Regions from separate parts of the Streptomyces sp. NPDC050806 genome, predicted to be linked through region 2. Evidence: riboswitches for the same ligand, from Rfam matches in the RefSeq annotation. Region 2 holds a riboswitch; each other region holds the start of a gene.

Region 1 (5,900 bases), on a different contig from region 2:
TCCGCTCCGGCGACGGCGCCGGATCCAGCAAAGGAACACCGCCATGCCGACCACCGAGACCGCCCCGCCAGTGGCGCCCGCGCAGGCCGATCCGTACGCCCTGCGCGCCGAGGACGCCCGGCCGGCGCCCGCCTCCTTCCGGGACCGGCTGCGCCACCTCGGCCCCGGCTTCGTGCTGTCCGCCGCCGTGGTCGGCTCCGGGGAGCTGATCACCACCACCGCGCTCGGCGCCAAGGCCGGGTTCGCGCTGCTGTGGCTGGTGATCGTGTCGACCGGCGTCAAGGTCTGGGTGCAGATGGAGCTGGCCCGCTGGACCATCCTCAACGGCCGTACGGCGCTGGAGGGTTACCGCGAGGTCGGGCCCCGCATCGGCCGGCTGGGGTGGATCAACTGGCTCTGGATCGGTATGGACTTCGCCAAGATGTTCCAACGCGGGGGCATCATCGGCGGCACCGCCGCGGCGTGTTCCGTGCTCTGGCCGGTGATCGGCGGGCCGCTGAGCGCCGGTTCGCTCGCGCTCTGGGCCGTGACCGTCACCCTGGCCGCCGTCCTCCTGCTCCAGACGGGCAAGTACAGCCTGGTGGAACGCGCCTGCGTGGCCTCCGTCATCGTCTTCACACTGATCACCGTCAGTCTCGCGGTGGGCCTGCCCGGGACCGGGTTCGGCTACGGCGCCGGCGAACTCGGCAGCGGTTTCGGCTTCGACATCCCGGCGGGCACGGTCGGCATCGCCCTCGCCGTCTTCGGCATCACCGGCGTCGGCGCCGACGAGATGACGACGTACACGTACTGGTGCCTGGAGAAGGGCTACGCGCGCTGGGCAGGCCCCGACGACGGCAGCGAGGAGCGGGCCCGGCGGGCCGCGGGCTGGATCAAGGTGATGCGGCTGGACGCGCTGGCCGGGCTGGCGGTGTGCGTGGTGTGCACCCTGTCCTTCTACGTGATCGGCGCGGCCGTGCTGCACCCGCAGGGTCTGGTGCCCGAGGGCAACGCGATGATCACCACGCTCTCGCGGATCTACACCGACACCATGGGCCCCTGGGCCGAGTATCTGTTCCTCGTGGGCGCCGTCGCGGTGCTCTTCTCCACCCTCATCGGCTCCACCGCCTCCGTGCCCCGGCTGTGGACCAACACCCTCGGGATGCTCGGCGTCATCGACTGGAGCGACGTACGCAGCCGCACCCGCACCATCCGCGTCCTCACCTGGACCCTGCCGCTGATATGGACCTGCTTCTTCCTGTGGGTGCAGTCCCCGGTCCTGATGGTCCAGATCGGCGGCATCGGCGGCGGGATCTTCCTGCTCGCCGTGGTGGTCGCGGTCTGGCGGCTCCGCCACACCGGCGTACCACGGCGTTTCCGTACAAGTCCGTGGATGACCGTCGCGCTGGTCGTCAGCAGCGTCGCCATCCTGTGCGTCGGCGTCTACGGAGTCCTGGAGACGGTGGGCGTGGTCACGGCCGGGTGAGCGGCACGGCCGTGCTTGCCAGCACCGACGGCCTGGCACTACTGTCGCCACGCCTTGGTAACGGGAAATCCGGTGTGATGCCGGTGCGGCCCTCGCCACTGTGATCGGGAAGTCCGGCTCCGGCCCTCGCGGGCAGCCACTGGGTCCTTGTGACCCGGGAAGGCGGAGCACGGGCGGTGGTACCCGTCAGCCAGGAGACCGGCCTCGGCACGTCAACCATCCACGAGGTGCTGGAGAGGGTCTGCTGAGCCATGCACATTGCCGAGGGTTTTCTGCCACCGGCGCACGCGGTCGCCTGGGGCGTCGCGTCGGCGCCGTTCGTCGTCCACGGAGTCCGGTCACTCACCCGTGAGGTCAGGGAGCACCCCGAGAGCACCCTGCTCCTCGGCGCTTCGGGCGCCTTCACGTTCGTCCTGTCCGCGCTGAAACTGCCTTCGGTGACCGGAAGTTGTTCGCATCCCACCGGTACCGGCCTCGGCGCCATCCTGTTCCGCCCGCCGATCATGGCGGTGCTCGGCACCATCACGCTGCTCTTCCAGGCGCTGCTGCTGGCGCACGGCGGCCTGACCACGCTCGGCGCCAACGCCTTCTCGATGGCGATCGTCGGGCCGTGGGCGGGGTACGGCGTCTACCGGCTGCTGCGCCGGTACGGCGTGCCGCTGATGGTCACCGTGTTCTTCGGCGCGTTCGTCGCCGACCTCTCCACCTACTGCGTCACCAGCGTGCAGCTGGCGCTGGCCTTCCCCGACCCGGGCAGCGGCTTCCTGGGCGCGCTGGGCAAGTTCGGCTCCATCTTCGCCGTCACGCAGATCCCGCTCGCCATCAGCGAGGGGCTCCTGACCGTCCTGGTGATGCGGCTCCTGGTGCAGTCCAGCAAGGGCGAACTGACCCGGCTGGGCGTGCTCCTGAGCGGCGAGCGGAAGCAGTCCGACGCGACCGCGGAGGCGGCCCGGTGAAGCGCCACACGAAGATCAACGCACTGCTGCTGCTCGCGGTGGTCGCACTCGCCGTCCTGCCGCTGGCCCTCGGCCTCGGCGACCACAAGAAGGAACCGTTCACCGGCTCCGACGCCGAGGCGGAGACCGCGATCACCAAGATCGAGCCGGACTACGAGCCGTGGTTCTCGCCGCTCTACGAACCGCCGTCCGGGGAGATCGAGTCGGCGCTGTTCGCCCTCCAGGCCGCCCTCGGCGCCGGCGTGCTCGCGTACTACTTCGGGCTGCGCCGCGGCCGCCGGCAGGGCGAGGAGCGGGCGCGGGCACGTCAGGACGACGGGCCCGCGCCGGACGGTGCCGGGACATCGGCCGCCGAAGGGGCCTGAGCCCCCGTGCTGCCGATCGACGCGGCGGCGCACAGCAGTCGCTGGCGCCGCCGCCACCCCGTGGACAAGGCCGTGCTCGGACTGGGGCTCACCGTCCTGGCGATCTCCCTGCCGCCCTGGCCGGGCGCCGCGCTCGTCCTGCTGACCGCGCTCGCGGTACTGCTCGGCCCGGCGGGCGTGCCCGGACGCCGGCTGTGGCGCGCGTACCGGGTGCCGCTGGGCTTCTGCGTCACCGGCGCGCTGCCCCTGCTCGTACAGGTCGGCGGCGCGGACGGCTTCGTGTCGCCGGCCGAGGGCGGTGCGGTCCGGGCCGCCGAGCTGCTGCTGCGTACCTCGGCCGCCTCCCTCGGCGTGCTGCTGTTCGCCTTCACCACCCCGATGTCCGACCTGCTGCCGCGGCTGGTGCGGGCCGGGGTGCCGGCGCCCGTCGTGGACGTCGCGCTGGTCACGTACCGCATGAGCTTCCTGCTGCTCGACTCCGTGCGGCGGATCCGCGAGGCGCAGGCCGCGCGGCTGGGGCACACCACGCGGGCGGCCGCCTGGCGTTCGCTCGGCGGGCTCGCCGCCACCGCCTTCGTGCGGGCCTTCGACCGGGCGGCGCGGCTCCAGACCGGGCTCGCCGGACGCGGGTACGACGGCACGCTGCGCGTCCTGGTGCCCGAGGCACGGATCTCCGCGCGCTTCACGGCGGCGAGCGCGGCGCTGCTGGTCGCGCTGGCCGTCCTCACCCTCGTTCTGGAAAGGCCGCTGTCATGAGCGACTCCCCCGCCCTGCTCACGCTGCGGGGCGCCTCCTTCGCGTACGAGGACGGGCCCGCCGTCCTGCGCGACCTCGACTTCGATGTGCCCGAGGGGCGCGCGCTCGCCCTGCTGGGGCGCAACGGCAGCGGCAAGACGACGCTGATGCGGCTGCTCAGCGGCGGACTCGCGCCGCGCACCGGGCGGCTGGCGGTCGCCGGTGAGCCGGTGCGGTACGACCGCAAGGGGCTGACCCGGCTGCGGACCACCGTGCAGCTGGTGGTGCAGGACCCGGACGACCAGCTGTTCGCCGCCTCGGTCGCCCAGGACGTGTCCTTCGGTCCGCTGAACCTCGGCCTGCCCGACACGGACGTGCGGGCCCGCGTCGAGGAGGCGCTGGCCGCGCTGGACATCGCCGCGCTCGCCGACCGCCCCACCCACCTCCTGTCGTACGGGCAGCGCAAGCGGACCGCGATCGCCGGGGCGGTCGCCATGCGGCCGAGGGTGCTGATCCTCGACGAGCCGACCGCCGGGCTCGACCCGGACGGCCAGGAACGGCTGCTCGCCACCCTCGACGGGCTCCGCGCGGGCGGCACCACGGTGGTGATGGCGACCCACGACGTGGACCTGGCGCTGCGCTGGTCCGACGACGCCGCGCTGCTCACCCCGCAGGGCGTGCACACCGGCCCGACCGCCGCGACGCTGGCGCGCACGGACCTCCTCCACGACGCCGGGCTGCGGCTGCCGTGGGGCGTCGCGGTGACCGGCCTGCTCCGCGCGCACGGGCTGCTGCCGGACACGGCGCCGGGCCCCCGCACCCCGGAGGAGCTGGCTGCGGGTACCCCCGCGGTGCCCGCCGATGGCTGACCAGCGCCGGGCGCTGCCGGTCACCGTCGACGGCACGGAGCTGCCGAGGCGGTGCCAAGCGCAGACCCCTTGACACCTCTCTTCCGCGGGCTCATAGTTCTCGCCGCTCAGCGCAACGGCGTTGCGCTGAGCGCACCGACCGGCGCAAGGAGGCCGGTCCCGGGAAGAGAGGTGCGGACACATGGCCGACGCGGGCCCCGAGGAGACGGCTCCTCGCAGGACTCCGGCGGCGGGCGGCATTCTGCAGAGCGCCGACCGCGCTCTGGTCGCCCTGCTCACCTTCTCCGAACGGCGCCCCGAGTGGGGCGTGAGTGAACTCGCCCGCCACCACGGCTGGGACAAGGCCGTGGCACAGCGGCTGCTCACCACCCTCATGGCCCGCGGCTTCCTCGTCTGCGACCCCGCCACCCGCCGCTACCGTCTCGGGCCCTCGGTGTCCCGGCTGGCCCGGGTCGGTGAGCACAGCGGCGTCCTGCCGTCACTGGTGCGCCCGACCCTCGCACAGCTGCTCCGGGAGACCGGCGAGAGCGTCGTACTGAACGTCCCGAACGGCAGCGGCTACCGCTGCGCCGCGGCCGTGGACGGTACCGGGCCCATCCGCTACACCGCGATCGTGGGCGCCCTCATACCGGGCCACGCCGGTGCCTCCGGGCACGCGATCTTCGCCCACTACCCCGAGGCGGAGATCCGGCAGATCTTCGGAGCCACCCCGCTCCAGCGCTTCAACGACAACACCATCACCGACTTCGACGCGCTCCTGGAGTGCTACGCCGAGGTCCGCAGGACCGGCCACAGCATCAGCCACGGCCAGTACGACGAGGCCGTCGCGGCCGTCGCCGCGCCCGTCTTCCAGGCCGGCACCGTCGCCGCGTCCCTGACGGTCATCGGCCCCGCCCACCGCATCACCCGTGCCACCGACCGCATCGTCGACCTGGTCGTCGCCGGAGCCGCCGAGGCCACCGCCGCCTTCGGCCCCTGATTCCGGGCCCGGCGGGCGGAACCCTTACGCACGCCGTCGCCCGCGCGCTCCCCCGCTCCTCCCCCCCACGCGCCCATCCGCCCACTCGCGTGCGCCGGCACGCTGCTCCGCCCTGCCCGCAAAAGGGGTGTCCCATGTCGCACCACGCCTCGGCCACGGCCGAATCCGCCCCGGACCCATCGGAGTCCCCCGGCGGCCCGGCCGCTCATCCACGGGTCCGCGAACCGCTCGTCCTCGCCGTACTCGTCGTGCTGTCCGTCGTCGGCGCCGTGATCGGCGCCGACCTCGTCGCCAAGCTCGGCATCTCCGCCAACACCTCGGTCGTCGGCGCGCTGATCGCCATGCTGATCGGCCGCGTCCCGCTGGCCGGGCTGCGCCGCATGCGCTCCGTCCACCGGCAGAACCTCGCCCAGAGCGCCATCTCCGCCGCCACCTTCGCCTCGGCCAACGCCCTGCTGACGTCCATCGCCGTGCCGTACGTCTTCGGGCGGACGGATCTGGTGTGGCCGATGCTGGCCGGCGCGTTCATCG
Region 2 (5,900 bases):
TGCTGTGGTCCCCGCCACCGCGGGGTTCTCGCCGGGGGCGCTCACGGCGCCCCCGGCGGGACGAACGGCAGGCCCGGGGGCACCCCGTTCTCGATCAGGCGCAGCAGCGCCTCCGTGTCGGCGTGTTCCTCGATCAGGTCGCCCAGCGCGTCGAGCTGTTCCTCGCGCAGCGCGTCGAAGCAGGTGTCCGGCGCGGGCACGAACGCGCGCCCCGCGTCCGCCGCGACCCGGCGCAGGAACGCGCGCCGGAAGCCGTCGCTCTCCAGGGAGCCGTGCCAGTGCGTGCCCCATACGGAGCCGACGCGGCAGCCGTCCAGGAACGGCTCGTCGCCCTCCCGGACGCCGGCGACGCCGTGGTGGATCTCGTACCCCGCCACCGGCTCGCCCAGCGCCTCGCCCTCGGGCCTGGCCAGGGTCTTCTCCGCCGCGAACCGCACGCGTACGGGCAGCAGTCCGAGCCCGTCGACCGCGCCGGCCCGCGACTCCACCTCGTCCTCGATGTGCTCGGCGAGCATCTGGAAGCCGCCGCAGATGCCCAGCACCGGGCGGCCCTCGGCGGCCCGGCGCGCGACCGCGTCCGCGAGCCCGCGCTCGCGCAGCCACTGCAGCGCCCGTACGGTCCCGCGGGTGCCGGGCAGCACTACGAGGTCGGCGTCGGCCAGCTCCTCGGGGCGGTCCACGAAGCGCACCACGACGCCCGGTTCGGCGGCGAGCGCGTCCACGTCGGTGAAGTTGGACATCAGCGGCACGGCCGCGACGGCGACGCGCAGGATGTCGTCGCCGTGCGGCGCCGCGACCGTGCTCTCGCGCACCGCGCCGCGGAGCGACACCCGCAGGCCGTCCTCCTCGTCGATGCCGAGCCCGTGCCGGAAGGGCAGCACGCCCAGCGTCGGCCGGCCGCTCAGCTTCTTGAGCATGTCCAGCCCCGGTTCCAGCAGCGTCACGTCGCCGCGGAACTTGTTCACCAGGAAGCCCGCGAGGTGCGCCTGGTCGGCCTCGGACAGCAGCGCCGTCGTACCGAAGAAGGACGCGAAGACCCCGCCGCGGTCGATGTCGCCGACGACGACCACGGGGAGGCCCGCGGCGCGCGCGAGCCCCATGTTCACGATGTCGGTCCGGCGCAGGTTGATCTCGGCCGGGCTGCCCGCGCCCTCGCAGATCACCGCGTCGTGCGTACGGCGCAGCTCGGTCAGGCAGTCGGTGACCGTGCCGAGCAGCTTCTCCTGGCGCCCGGAGTGGTAGCCTCGCGCGCTCAGCTCGCCGACCGGCCTGCCCAGCAGCACGACCTGGCTGCTGCGGTCGCTGCCGGGCTTGAGCAGCACCGGGTTCATCAGCGCGGTCGGCTCGACCCGGGCCGCCGCGGCCTGCATGGCCTGCGCCCGCCCGATCTCCGCGCCCTCGCGCGTCACATACGAATTGAGCGACATGTTCTGGGCCTTGAAGGGCGCCACCTTGACGCCCTTGCGCGCCAGCCAGCGGCAGATGCCCGCCGTCACCACGCTCTTGCCCGCGTCCGACGTCGTCCCCGCGACCAGCAGTCCGCCGCCGGGCCTTTCCCGCGCTCCGCTCACCGCGGCCTCCTCGTCCCTCGCGCCGCGCGCACCGCGCCCACGGCGATCCGCGCCCCGACCGTCGTCGCCAGCGCCAGCGCGCTCACCCGGCGCGACAGGCGCACCGCACGCGCGATGTCGGCCCCCTCGACCGCGCGGGCACCGCCGTTGAGCACCGGGCGGTGCTCGACCCGTCCCGCGTACGCCAGCGTGCCGCCCAGCCGTACGCCCAGCGCCCCGGCGAACGACGCCTCCACGGGGCCCGCGTTGGGGCTCGGGTGCCGCTTGCCGTCGGCCCGCCGGCTGCGCCACGCGCCGCGCGGATCGGGCCCGGCGGCGGTGGCCAGCAGGGCGGTCAGCCGCGCCCCGGGCCAGCCCGCCACGTCGTCCAGCCGGGCCGAGGCCCAGCCGTACCGGCGGTAGCGGTCGGACTTGTGCCCCACCATCGCGTCCAGCGTGTTCACCGCGCGGAAGGCGACCAGGCCCGGCACACCGCCGACGGCGCCCCAGACCAGCGCGCCCACGACCGCGTCGGAGGTGTTCTCGGCGACGGACTCCACGACGGCGCGGGCCATCTGCGGCCCGTCCAGCGCCTGCGGGTCGCGGCCGCACAGGTGCGGCAGCCGCTCGCGCGCCACGTCGAGATCGCCGGCTTCCAGCGCGCCGCCGATGGCGCGCGCCTCGCGGCCCAGCGTCGTACCGCCCAGCACGGCCCAGGTGGCGGCGGCGGTCAGCGCGATGCGGGCGGGGGCGCAGCGGCGTACGGAACGGGAGAGCAGGGCGGCGCCCAGCGCTGCCCCACCGGCGCACAGCGCGGTGTGCGCCGCGCCGTATCCGCGGTGGTCGCGCCACAGCCCGCGCTCCACGGCGGCCGCTGCCCGCCCGAAGGCGGCCACCGGGTGACCGCGGCGCGGATCGCCCACGGCCAGGTCGCCGAGAAAGCCCAGAGCCGCGCCGCACGCATAGGTGGCGTGTTCGGCACGCATCGTCGGATCAGCCCGCCGTCGTGCCTCGGCGGGACGGCCGGCCGCGGTCGCGTGCCGGGCGTACGGCGGAGGGCAGGGGTCTCGGCTCGGAGCCCGGCATGGCGTGTGTCCTCACTCAGGGTCCGCGCCCTGGCTCGACGTGACCGGCGACGAGAGTCTCCTGGCTCCCGGATCGACGCTTCCCCCGGCCTTCCAGCCCGTGCCTGTGGCGGGCCGTGGCTTCTTCTGGAGGAGCGCTCCCCGGTGACAGTGGCGGGACCGCGCCGGATTCTCACCGGACTTCCTCATCTGTCGCCGAATGGCACCGGGCAGTCCACCACGTGCCGCGAAAGCCGTCAACTCACCCTTGACCTGCGACGCAGGCGTATGCCGGTCCGTGTGGCCGACACCACAGGCCGGGGACACGCGAAGGCGCCCGGCGGCCGCGGAGTACGCGGCGCCGGGCGCCTTCGGGTGCGGTGCGGGGGTCAGCCGGCGACGATCAGGAAGATGCCGTAGCCGACGGCCGCGAGGCAGAGCGTGAAGCAGGCGTACCCGCCGGCGCGGGCGACGGCCGAGGAGCCGCCGGCGGCGACCGCGGTGGCGCCCGTCCCGCCCTCCTGCGGGGCCTTGCGGGACGTCCCCACGATGCCCAGGGTGAACAGGCCCACCATGCCGACGGTCACCACGAGCGTGGTGCCGAAGACCTGGCCGAGTGCAGCCCAGTCGATGTTCATGGCGTCGGTTCCTTAACGCGAGCGGCCGGCGGTCAGCGGACGGCCGTGGTGGCGGGGGAGCGCTTGGCGGACTGCGCCGGGATGCCGTCGATGGTGCCGGCTCCGGCCGTGGTCGCGCCCGCGGGCGGCGGGGAGACGGTCTGGAGCGCGGTGGTGACGACACCGGCCGGCTCGACGGGCTCCACGTCGTTGACGTTGCTGTGGTCCACCGGCTTGCGGCGGGAGGCGGCCCAGATGGCACCGCAGATCGCGAGGCCCAGCACGGCGACGGTGGTGACGCCCCAGGTGCCCTGGCCCGCCAGGAAGGCGGCGCCCGCGGCGACCAGGCCGGCGGCCGGCAGGGTCAGGCCCCAGGCGATCACCATGCGGCCCGCGGTGGACCAGCGCACCACGCCGCCCTTCTTGCCCAGGCCCGAGCCCATGACCGAGCCCGAGCAGACCTGGGTGGTGGAGAGCGCGAAGCCGAGGTGCGAGGAGGCCAGGATCGTGACGGCGGCGCCGGTCTGGGCGGCGAAGCCCTGCGGCGGCTGGATGTCGGTGATGCCCTTGCCCATCGTGCGGATGATCCGCCAGCCGCCCAGGTACGTGCCGAGGGCGATGGCGAGGCCGGCCGAGGCGATGACCCACATCGGCGGGTCGGCCTGCGGGGCGAGCGCGCCGCCGGTGATCAGCGCGAGGGTGATGACGCCCATCGTCTTCTGGGCGTCGTTGGTGCCGTGGGCGAGGGAGACCAGGGCGGCCGAGGCGATCTGCCCGGCGCGGTAGCCCTTCGCGGTGTCCTGCTCGGCGCGGTTGCGGGCCAGCCGGTAGGTGAGCCGGGTGGCGAAGGTCGCGGCGAGGCCCGCGACGATCGGCGCGGCCACGGCCGGGATGAGGACCTTCATGACGACGGCGTCCCCGTTGACCCCGCTCATGCCGACGGACACCAGGGTCGCGCCGATCAGGCCGCCGAAGAGGGCGTGCGAGGAGCTGGAGGGGAGACCGGCGAGCCAGGTCAGGAGGTTCCAGACGATGGCACCGACGAGGCCGGCGAAGATCACCTCTGGTCTGATGCCGGCGCCTTCGTCGATGATGCCGCCGGAAATGGTCTTGGCGACCTCCACGGAGAGGAATGCGCCGACGAGATTCAGCACCGCCGACATCGCCACCGCGGTCTTGGGCTTCAGTGCCCCGGTGGAGATGGTGGTGGCCATGGCGTTGGCCGTGTCGTGGAAGCCGTTCGTGAAGTCGAACACCAAGGCCGTGACGATCACGATCCCGATGAGAAGCGTGATGTGTTCCATTCACCCAGGCAATCAGTTCGATGGTCAGTGACGCGAGCGACCGTACGGAGGGTGGGTGAACGGAAGATGAACGACAACGGGCCTGGTGGTGACGCCCCCGCCGTTTTCGTGCGGAGGCGTCTCACCCGTCACTTGTGGTTCATTCCGCGGTGCCTTTGACGTGCTTGGGGCACCGCTCCGGTCTAGCCGCCGGCGAACCTGCGGAGCTGTCCGTAGGAGCCGTTCCAGGCGTTCTGATCGCCGGGCAGCGCGCCCTTGTTCGAGTACTGCCAGATGCTCAGGAAGGACCACCCCTTCGGCAGAGCGCCCGGCTCGCCGTGCCACGATGCCAGCCACAGCGGGTGGCTCTGCGCGAAGGCGCCGCTGCCGCCGGTGCAGGTGTTCCACCAGCGGGTGGTCGTGTAGATCACCGGCCGGCGTCCGGTCTGCCGTTTGATCTCGTCGCTGAAGTCCCAGATCCAGGCGACCATCTTCTTCTTGCTCACGCCGTAGCACTTGTGTTTCTTGCTGTACGGGTTGTGCTCGATGTCCAGGGCCGGCGGCAGCGTCCAGCCGTCCGCCGTCCAGCCGCCGCCGTTGCGCAGGAAGTACCGCGCCTGGGCCGCGCCGGAGGACTGGTTGGGCACCGCGAAGTGGTACGCGCCGCGCAGCAGGCCGGCCCCGCGGGCGCCGTCGTACTGCTGGCCGAAGTAGGGATTGGTGTAGTCGGTCGACTCGCTGGCCTTGACGTAGACGAAGCGCGCGCCCTTCGCGCGGGCCTTGTTCCAGTTGACCTTCTTCTGGTGCGAGGAGACGTCGTGGCCGTGCGGCACGCCGGCCGCCGCAACGGGGCTCGCGGTGGCGAGCCCGGTCAGCGCCGTGCCGGCCAGCGCGGCCAGCGCGAGGGCCGTTGCGGTGGCGACGGAGGCCGGACGGCGCCGCCGGCGCGGCGCGCCGGGTGTCGGGTCGGGTGCCGGGTCGCTGGTACGGGTACTAGGAGTCGGTTTGCGGTCACGAGCCATGATTCCCCCCGGATGGCGACGTGCATGACAAAACATCCTGAGGCTAGGGGAAGATCCCGAGATGCCGGATCGGCTCCGGCCAATCACTGGCCAAAGCCGAAATGCTCCGCTTTGCGGGATACCGAAGGGGAATGGTCCGCCTTACAGTGCGGCGGCTGCGCGGGGTACCCCCGGTACGGTGCGCAGCGCGGGGGTTCCAGGAGGGAGCGGGGCGGCATGACGGATCGCGGGCCGGGACCGGCGGAAGAGGTGACGGAGGCGTGGGCCGCCCTGGTGGCCGCCGCGCGGCGCACGGTGACGGACGGACTGGTGGTCGGCACGTCGGGCAACGTGTCCGTGCGCGCCGGCGGGCTCGTGCTCGTCA
Region 3 (5,900 bases), on a different contig from region 2:
TGTCGTTCTGAATGGTCCCCGCCAGCTTCTCCGGCGGTACGCCCTGCTCCTCGGCGGCGACGATGTACAGCGCGAGGACCGGCAGCACCGCGCCGTTCATCGTCATCGACACCGTCATCCTGTCGAGCGGGATGCCGTCGAAGAGCTGGCGCATGTCGTAGATGGAGTCGATGGCCACGCCCGCCATGCCGACGTCACCGGTCACCCGCGGGTGGTCGCTGTCGTACCCGCGGTGCGTGGGCAGGTCGAAGGCGACCGACAGGCCCTTCTGACCTGCCGCCAGGTTCCGCCGGTAGAAGGCGTTGGACTCCTCGGCCGTGGAGAAGCCCGCGTACTGGCGGATGGTCCAGGGCTGGTTGACGTACATCGTCGGGTACGGGCCGCGCAGGTACGGGGCGGTGCCCGGGAAGGTGGCCAGGAAGTCCAGGCCCTCCAGGTCCTGCCCGGTGTAGAGCGGCTTCACCGGGATGCCTTCCGGCGTTTCCCAGAGCCGGTCGTCGCCGTCGGCGGCCTTCTTGAAGGCCGCGCGCCACTCGTCGGTGGCCGCGCTCCCGGTGGCGGGTGTCCCCAGCTCGATCGCGGAGAAGTCGGGGATGGACATCAGGACACTCCCATGCGGTCGAGCGTGGCGGAGAGCACGGCAACGGCGTCGCCGCCGGCGGACACGTAGGTGTCGACACCCGCGTACGTGCCGGGGCGGCCCGCGAGGAACACGTGGTGCGCGCCCGCTTCCCGGAGCGTCCGTGCGGTGGCTTCGGCCTGCTCCTCGTAGAGCGTGTCGCTGGAGCACAGGCACACTTCCCGGGCTCCGCTCTCCTCGAAGGTGCCTTCGGTGACGGGCTCGATGCCGCCCGCCTGGAAGAGGTTGGCGGCGAAGGTCAGCCGGGCGGTGTGGGCGGCGGCCGGGCCGAGCGCGGCGAGGAAGACGCGGGGCCGCGTGCCGGTGGCGGCGAGGTGGGCGTCGGAGCGTGCCCGCAGCGCCTCGTACGCCTCGTCCCGCCGTACCCGGGGCAGGCCCCCGGCGGGCGGCTCGGGCGCGGGTTCGCGGACGACCGGCTTCTCCGCCAGGTGCGGGAACTCGCTGACTCCGGTGAGGGGTTCGCGTCGCGCGGCGAGCTTGGCGGAGCGCTGCGACCAGGTCTCGGCCAGCCGTTCGCCGACCATGCCGGAGCGCAGCGCCGCCGCCTGCCCGCCGGACCGCTCGATCTCCTGGAAGAAGTCCCAGGCCGCGTGCGCGAGTTCGTCCGTGAGCCGTTCCACGTACCAGGAGCCGCCCGCCGGGTCGATCACCCTGGCGAGGTGCGACTCCTCGATGAGGATGGTGGAGGTGTTGCGGGCGATACGGCGCGCGAACGCGTCCGGCAGCCCGAGCGCGTGGTCGAAGGGCAGTACGGTCACGGCGTCGGCGCCCGCCACTCCGGCGGCGAGGGTGGCGACCGTGGCGCGCAGCATGTTCACCCACGGGTCGCGACGCGTCATCATCACCGGCGAGGTCACCACGTGCTGGAGCTGCGCGCCCGCCTGCGGCGCCCCGCAGGCCTCGGCCACCCGGGCCCACAGCCGGCGCGCCGCGCGCAGCTTGGCGACGGTCAGGAACTGGTCGGCGGTCGCGGCGTACCGGAACTCCAGCTGCGCGCAGGCCTCTTCCGTGCTCAGCCCGGCGTCGGTCAGCTCGCGCAGGTACGCGACGCCCGTCGCCAGGGAGCAGCCCAGTTCCTGCGCCGCCGATCCGCCTGCCTCGTGGTACGGCAGGGCGTCGACGGTCAGCGCCCGTAGCCCGGGGTACCGCGCGGCACACGATCGGGCCAGTTCGGTCACCGGGGCGATGTCGTACGAGCGTCCGGTGCGGGCCTCGTGGCCCAGCGGGTCACCGCCCAGGTTGCCCCGCGCGGCGTCGGCGGCGACGCCACGGTTCTCGTACAGCCGCAGCAGCTCCCGCGCGGCCGGTGCGACCTCGTCGCCCGCGTCCAGGACGACGGGCGCCAGGTCGAGGTACACGCCGTCGAGGACGCGGCCCAACGAGGCAACGGGAATGCCGGACCCGCCGACGGTCAGCCACAGGGAGGTGACGCCGTTCTCCAGGTCGGTCAGGACGGCTTCGCCCTCCGCGGCCGTGTGGCGCTGGCGTACGTCCCAGCCGCCGGCCGTGTTGCCCTCGGCCCGGCCGCCGCGTACGAAGGGTGCGAAGCCGGGCAGGCCGGGGTCGGGCGCGTGGTCGCGCGCGGTGTAGAGGGGGCGGGTGCGAAGCCCGTCCTCCAGCGCGGTGGACAGGGCGTACTCCGCCTCGGCGCCAGAGACTTCCTTGCCCGACTTGCGCAGCACACCCGCTACCAGGTGCTGCCACTGCTCATGTGTCGCGTCAGGGAACTCGGCCGCCAGGGAAAGCCCGTCGTCAGGCAGGACCGTCATGCTCGGATGTTAGGCCACGTTAACAATGGAGCGGCAGAGGGCAGGGCTGTGACCTTGTTCTCTTCCGCCGGGTGGCATGAACCGCCGCCCTGCCGGGGTAGGGGACCGGGCCCTCGTCGAGAAGCGGCGGACGGGCCGGCGGGGGTGGAATTACCAGGACGTCCAACTATATAGTCGCCGCCAAGGCCCGCGGTGCAGGGAAGCCGGTGCGATTCCGGCGCGGTCCCGCCACTGTGACCGGGGAGTACGCCGTCGAGCAGCACGCCACTGACGAGAGAGACGTCGGGAAGGCGGGCGGCGCGCGCTGATCCGGGAGTCAGGATACCGGCCGCGGGATGTTCCGTGTTGTCCACGAGGATGGAGCTGACACGCATGGCATCGGTGCGCGTTCACGATCCCGGCGGTCCCACCCGGCCCACCGTGATTCACCGAGGAGCCCCACCGCACACGGCCGCCACGGCCTGACGGCCCCTCCGCCATACGCGATCTCGCGCAGCCCCGCCCGCGTACGCCACCGCGTCCGCGTGCGACGGCACCGCGCGCCATCCCGGATCACCTGACGAGAGCAGGCACCCATGATCCGCGCAACCGACCGCGCCTCCGTGCGCGAGCTGACCCACTACGTCGGCGGCAAGCACATCCCGGGAACCTCGGGGTCCTACGGCGACGTGCACGACCCCAACACCGGCGAGGTCCAGGCCCGCGTGCCCCTCGCGAGCAGGGCCGAGACCGAAGCGGCGATCACCGATGCCGCGCGGGCACAGCGGGAGTGGGGCGGCTGGAACCCCCAGCGCCGCGCCCGCGTCCTCATGCGGTTCCTCCAGCTCGTCGAGCAGGAGAAGGACGCGCTGGCCCGGCTGCTGTCCTCCGAACACGGCAAGACGGTCGCCGACGCCCACGGTGACATTCAACGGGGACTGGAGGTGGTGGAGTTCGCGGCAGGCATTCCCCACCTGATGAAGGGCGAGTTCACCGACAACGCCGGCACCGGCATCGACGTCCACTCGCTGCGCGCACCCCTCGGGGTGGTCGCCGGCATCACCCCGTTCAACTTCCCGGCGATGATTCCGCTCTGGAAGGCCGCACCGGCCCTGGCCTGCGGCAACGCCTTCATCCTCAAGCCTTCCGAGCGGGATCCGTCCGTCCCGCTGCGCCTCGCCGAACTCTTCCTGGAGGCCGGCCTGCCACCCGGCGTGCTCAACGTCGTCAACGGCGGCCGGGAAGCCGTCGACACCCTCCTCGAAGACCCCCGCGTCGCCGCCCTCGGCTTCGTCGGCTCCACACCCGTCGCCGCGCACGTCTATGCCACCGCCGCCGCCCACGGCAAGCGCGCCCAGTGCTTCGGCGGCGCCAAGAACCACATGGTCGTGATGCCGGACGCCGACCTCGACCAGGCCGTGGACGCGCTGATCGGCGCCGGATACGGCTCCGCCGGTGAGCGCTGCATGGCCATCTCCGTGGCCGTCCCCGTGGGGGAGGAGACCGCCGACGCGTTGGTCGCCCGCCTGAGGGAACGCATCGCCGGGCTCCGCATCGGCCGCAGCGACGACCCCGACTCCGACTTCGGACCGCTCGTCGGCAGGGACGCCGTCGACCGGGTCCGTTCGTACGTCGACCTCGGTGTCGAGGAAGGCGCCGAACTGGTCGTCGACGGAAGGGACTTCACCCTGCCCGGACACGAGAACGGCTTCTTCGCCGGGGCCTCCCTGTTCGACCGGGTCACCCCCGCGATGCGCATCCACCAGGAGGAGATCTTTGGTCCCGTCCTGACCGTCGTACGCGCCGCCGACTACGAAGAGGCCCTGCGCCTGCCCAGCGAGCACGAGTACGGCAACGGCGTGGCCGTCTTCACCCGCGACGGCGACACCGCCCGCGACTTCGCCAGGCGCGTCGACACCGGCATGGTCGGCGTCAACGTCCCCATCCCGGTGCCCGTCGCGTACCACACCTTCGGCGGCTGGAAGCGGTCCGGCTTCGGCGACCTCAACCAGCACGGCCCCGACGCCATCCGCTTCTACACCCGTACCAAGACGGTCACCTCGCGCTGGCCCGCCGGCCTCCGCGAAGGCGCCAGCTTCACGATCCCGACGATGGGCTGACCCGCAATGACCAGCACTCTGCTCACCGAGGACCAACAGGCCCTCGTCGAGACCACCCTCGACTTCACCCAGGACCACCTCGCCCCGCACGCCCTCGAATGGGACCGCGACAAGCACTTCCCCGTCGACGTCCTCCGCAAGGCCGCCGGACTCGGCCTCGGCGGTGTCCACGTCCGCGAGCAGTCCGGCGGCTCCGGCCTCGGCCGTGCCGACGGCGTCCTCGTCTTCGAAGCCCTCGCCTCCGGCTGCCCGTCCGTCGCCGGCTACCTGTCCATCCACAACATGGTCGCCTGGATGATCGACCACTACGGTGACGCCGCACAGCGCGAGCGATGGCTTCCCCGGCTGTGCGCCATGGACGACCTGGCCGGCTACTGCCTGACCGAACCGGGCGCCGGATCGGACGCCGCGGCCCTCACCACCCGGGCCGTGCGGGACGGAGAACACTGGCTGCTCAGCGGGGTCAAGCAGTTCATCTCGGGTGCGGGAGCCGCCCAGCTGTACGTGGTGATGGCCCGCACCGGTGGCGACGGCGCCGACGGGGTGTCCGCGTTCGTCGTCGACAAGGACGACCCCGGCGTCTCCTTCGGCCCGAACGAGCGGAAGATGGGCTGGAACGCCCAGCCCACCCGGCAGGTCGTGCTGGACGCCGTCCGGCTGCCCGCCGACCGCCTCCTGGGCGGCGAGGGCCAGGGCTTCCGCATCGCCATGAACGGCCTCAACGGCGGGCGCCTCGGCATCGCCGCCTGCTCCCTCGGCGGCGCCCGCAGCGCCCTCAACGCGGCCCTCGCCCACCTCGCCGACCGCGAGGCATTCGGGCAGCGGCTCCTCGACGCTCAGGCGCTGCGCTTCCGCCTCGCCGACATGGCGACCGAACTCACCGCGGCGCGCGCCCTCGTCCAGCAGGCCGCCCAGGCGCTCGACCGCGGTGACCCACAGGCCCCGTACCTGTGCGCGATGGCGAAGAGGTTCGCCACCGACACCGGCTACTCCGTTGCGGACCGGGCGCTGCAGCTGCACGGCGGTTACGGATACCTCAGCGAGTACGGCATTGAGAAGATCGTCCGAGACCTGCGGGTCCACCGGATCCTGGAAGGAACCAACGAGATCATGCGCGTCATTGTGGCCCGCGGCCTGACGGAGGCGTTCGGATGACCGACGCGACCGGCACCGAAGCACCCGTCCTGCTGCACACCGCCGGACGGGCCGCCCACCTCACCCTCAACCGTCCCAAGGCCCTCAACGCCCTGACCCACACCATGGTCCGCCGCATCGACCGGGCACTCACCGCCTGGGAGGACGACCCGGCCGTCGAGACGGTGGTGGTCACCGGCGCGGGGGAGCGGGGCCTGTGCGCGGGCGGCGACATCCGTGCGATCCACGACGACGCAC

Evidence for each region. Region 2 has a riboswitch for cobalamin ahead of ACZ6WH_RS09610 (cobalamin biosynthesis protein). Riboswitches for the same ligand answer to the same signal wherever they lie in the genome.
Region 1: another riboswitch for cobalamin. It lies ahead of ACZ6WH_RS30745 (energy-coupling factor ABC transporter permease); the one in region 2 lies ahead of ACZ6WH_RS09610 (cobalamin biosynthesis protein).
Region 3: another riboswitch for cobalamin. It lies ahead of ACZ6WH_RS17560 (CoA-acylating methylmalonate-semialdehyde dehydrogenase); the one in region 2 lies ahead of ACZ6WH_RS09610 (cobalamin biosynthesis protein).

What each region holds. Positions count from the first base shown of each region.
Region 1 is NZ_JBVJIF010000010.1:294,359-300,258, reverse strand. Features, by position in the region: gene ACZ6WH_RS30750 (Nramp family divalent metal transporter) at 44-1,465, shown strand; cobalamin riboswitch at 1,504-1,686, shown strand; gene ACZ6WH_RS30745 (energy-coupling factor ABC transporter permease) at 1,717-2,421, shown strand; gene ACZ6WH_RS30740 (energy-coupling factor ABC transporter substrate-binding protein) at 2,418-2,786, shown strand; gene cbiQ (cobalt ECF transporter T component CbiQ) at 2,793-3,542, shown strand; gene ACZ6WH_RS30730 (ATP-binding cassette domain-containing protein) at 3,539-4,390, shown strand; gene ACZ6WH_RS30725 (IclR family transcriptional regulator) at 4,572-5,369, shown strand; gene ACZ6WH_RS30720 (OPT/YSL family transporter) at 5,504-5,900, shown strand, end outside.
Region 2 is NZ_JBVJIF010000003.1:54,739-60,638, reverse strand. Features, by position in the region: gene ACZ6WH_RS09615 (cobyric acid synthase) at 42-1,571, opposite strand; gene ACZ6WH_RS09610 (cobalamin biosynthesis protein) at 1,568-2,536, opposite strand; cobalamin riboswitch at 2,671-2,869, opposite strand; gene ACZ6WH_RS09605 (hypothetical protein) at 3,004-3,252, opposite strand; gene ACZ6WH_RS09600 (inorganic phosphate transporter) at 3,285-4,535, opposite strand; gene ACZ6WH_RS09595 (lysozyme) at 4,718-5,536, opposite strand; gene ACZ6WH_RS09590 (class II aldolase/adducin family protein) at 5,753-5,900, shown strand, end outside.
Region 3 is NZ_JBVJIF010000005.1:322,778-328,677, forward strand. Features, by position in the region: gene scpA (methylmalonyl-CoA mutase) at 1-601, opposite strand, end outside; gene ACZ6WH_RS17555 (methylmalonyl-CoA mutase family protein) at 601-2,409, opposite strand; cobalamin riboswitch at 2,583-2,756, shown strand; gene ACZ6WH_RS17560 (CoA-acylating methylmalonate-semialdehyde dehydrogenase) at 2,985-4,508, shown strand; gene ACZ6WH_RS17565 (acyl-CoA dehydrogenase family protein) at 4,515-5,663, shown strand; partial or broken gene ACZ6WH_RS17570 (enoyl-CoA hydratase/isomerase family protein) at 5,660-5,900, shown strand, end outside.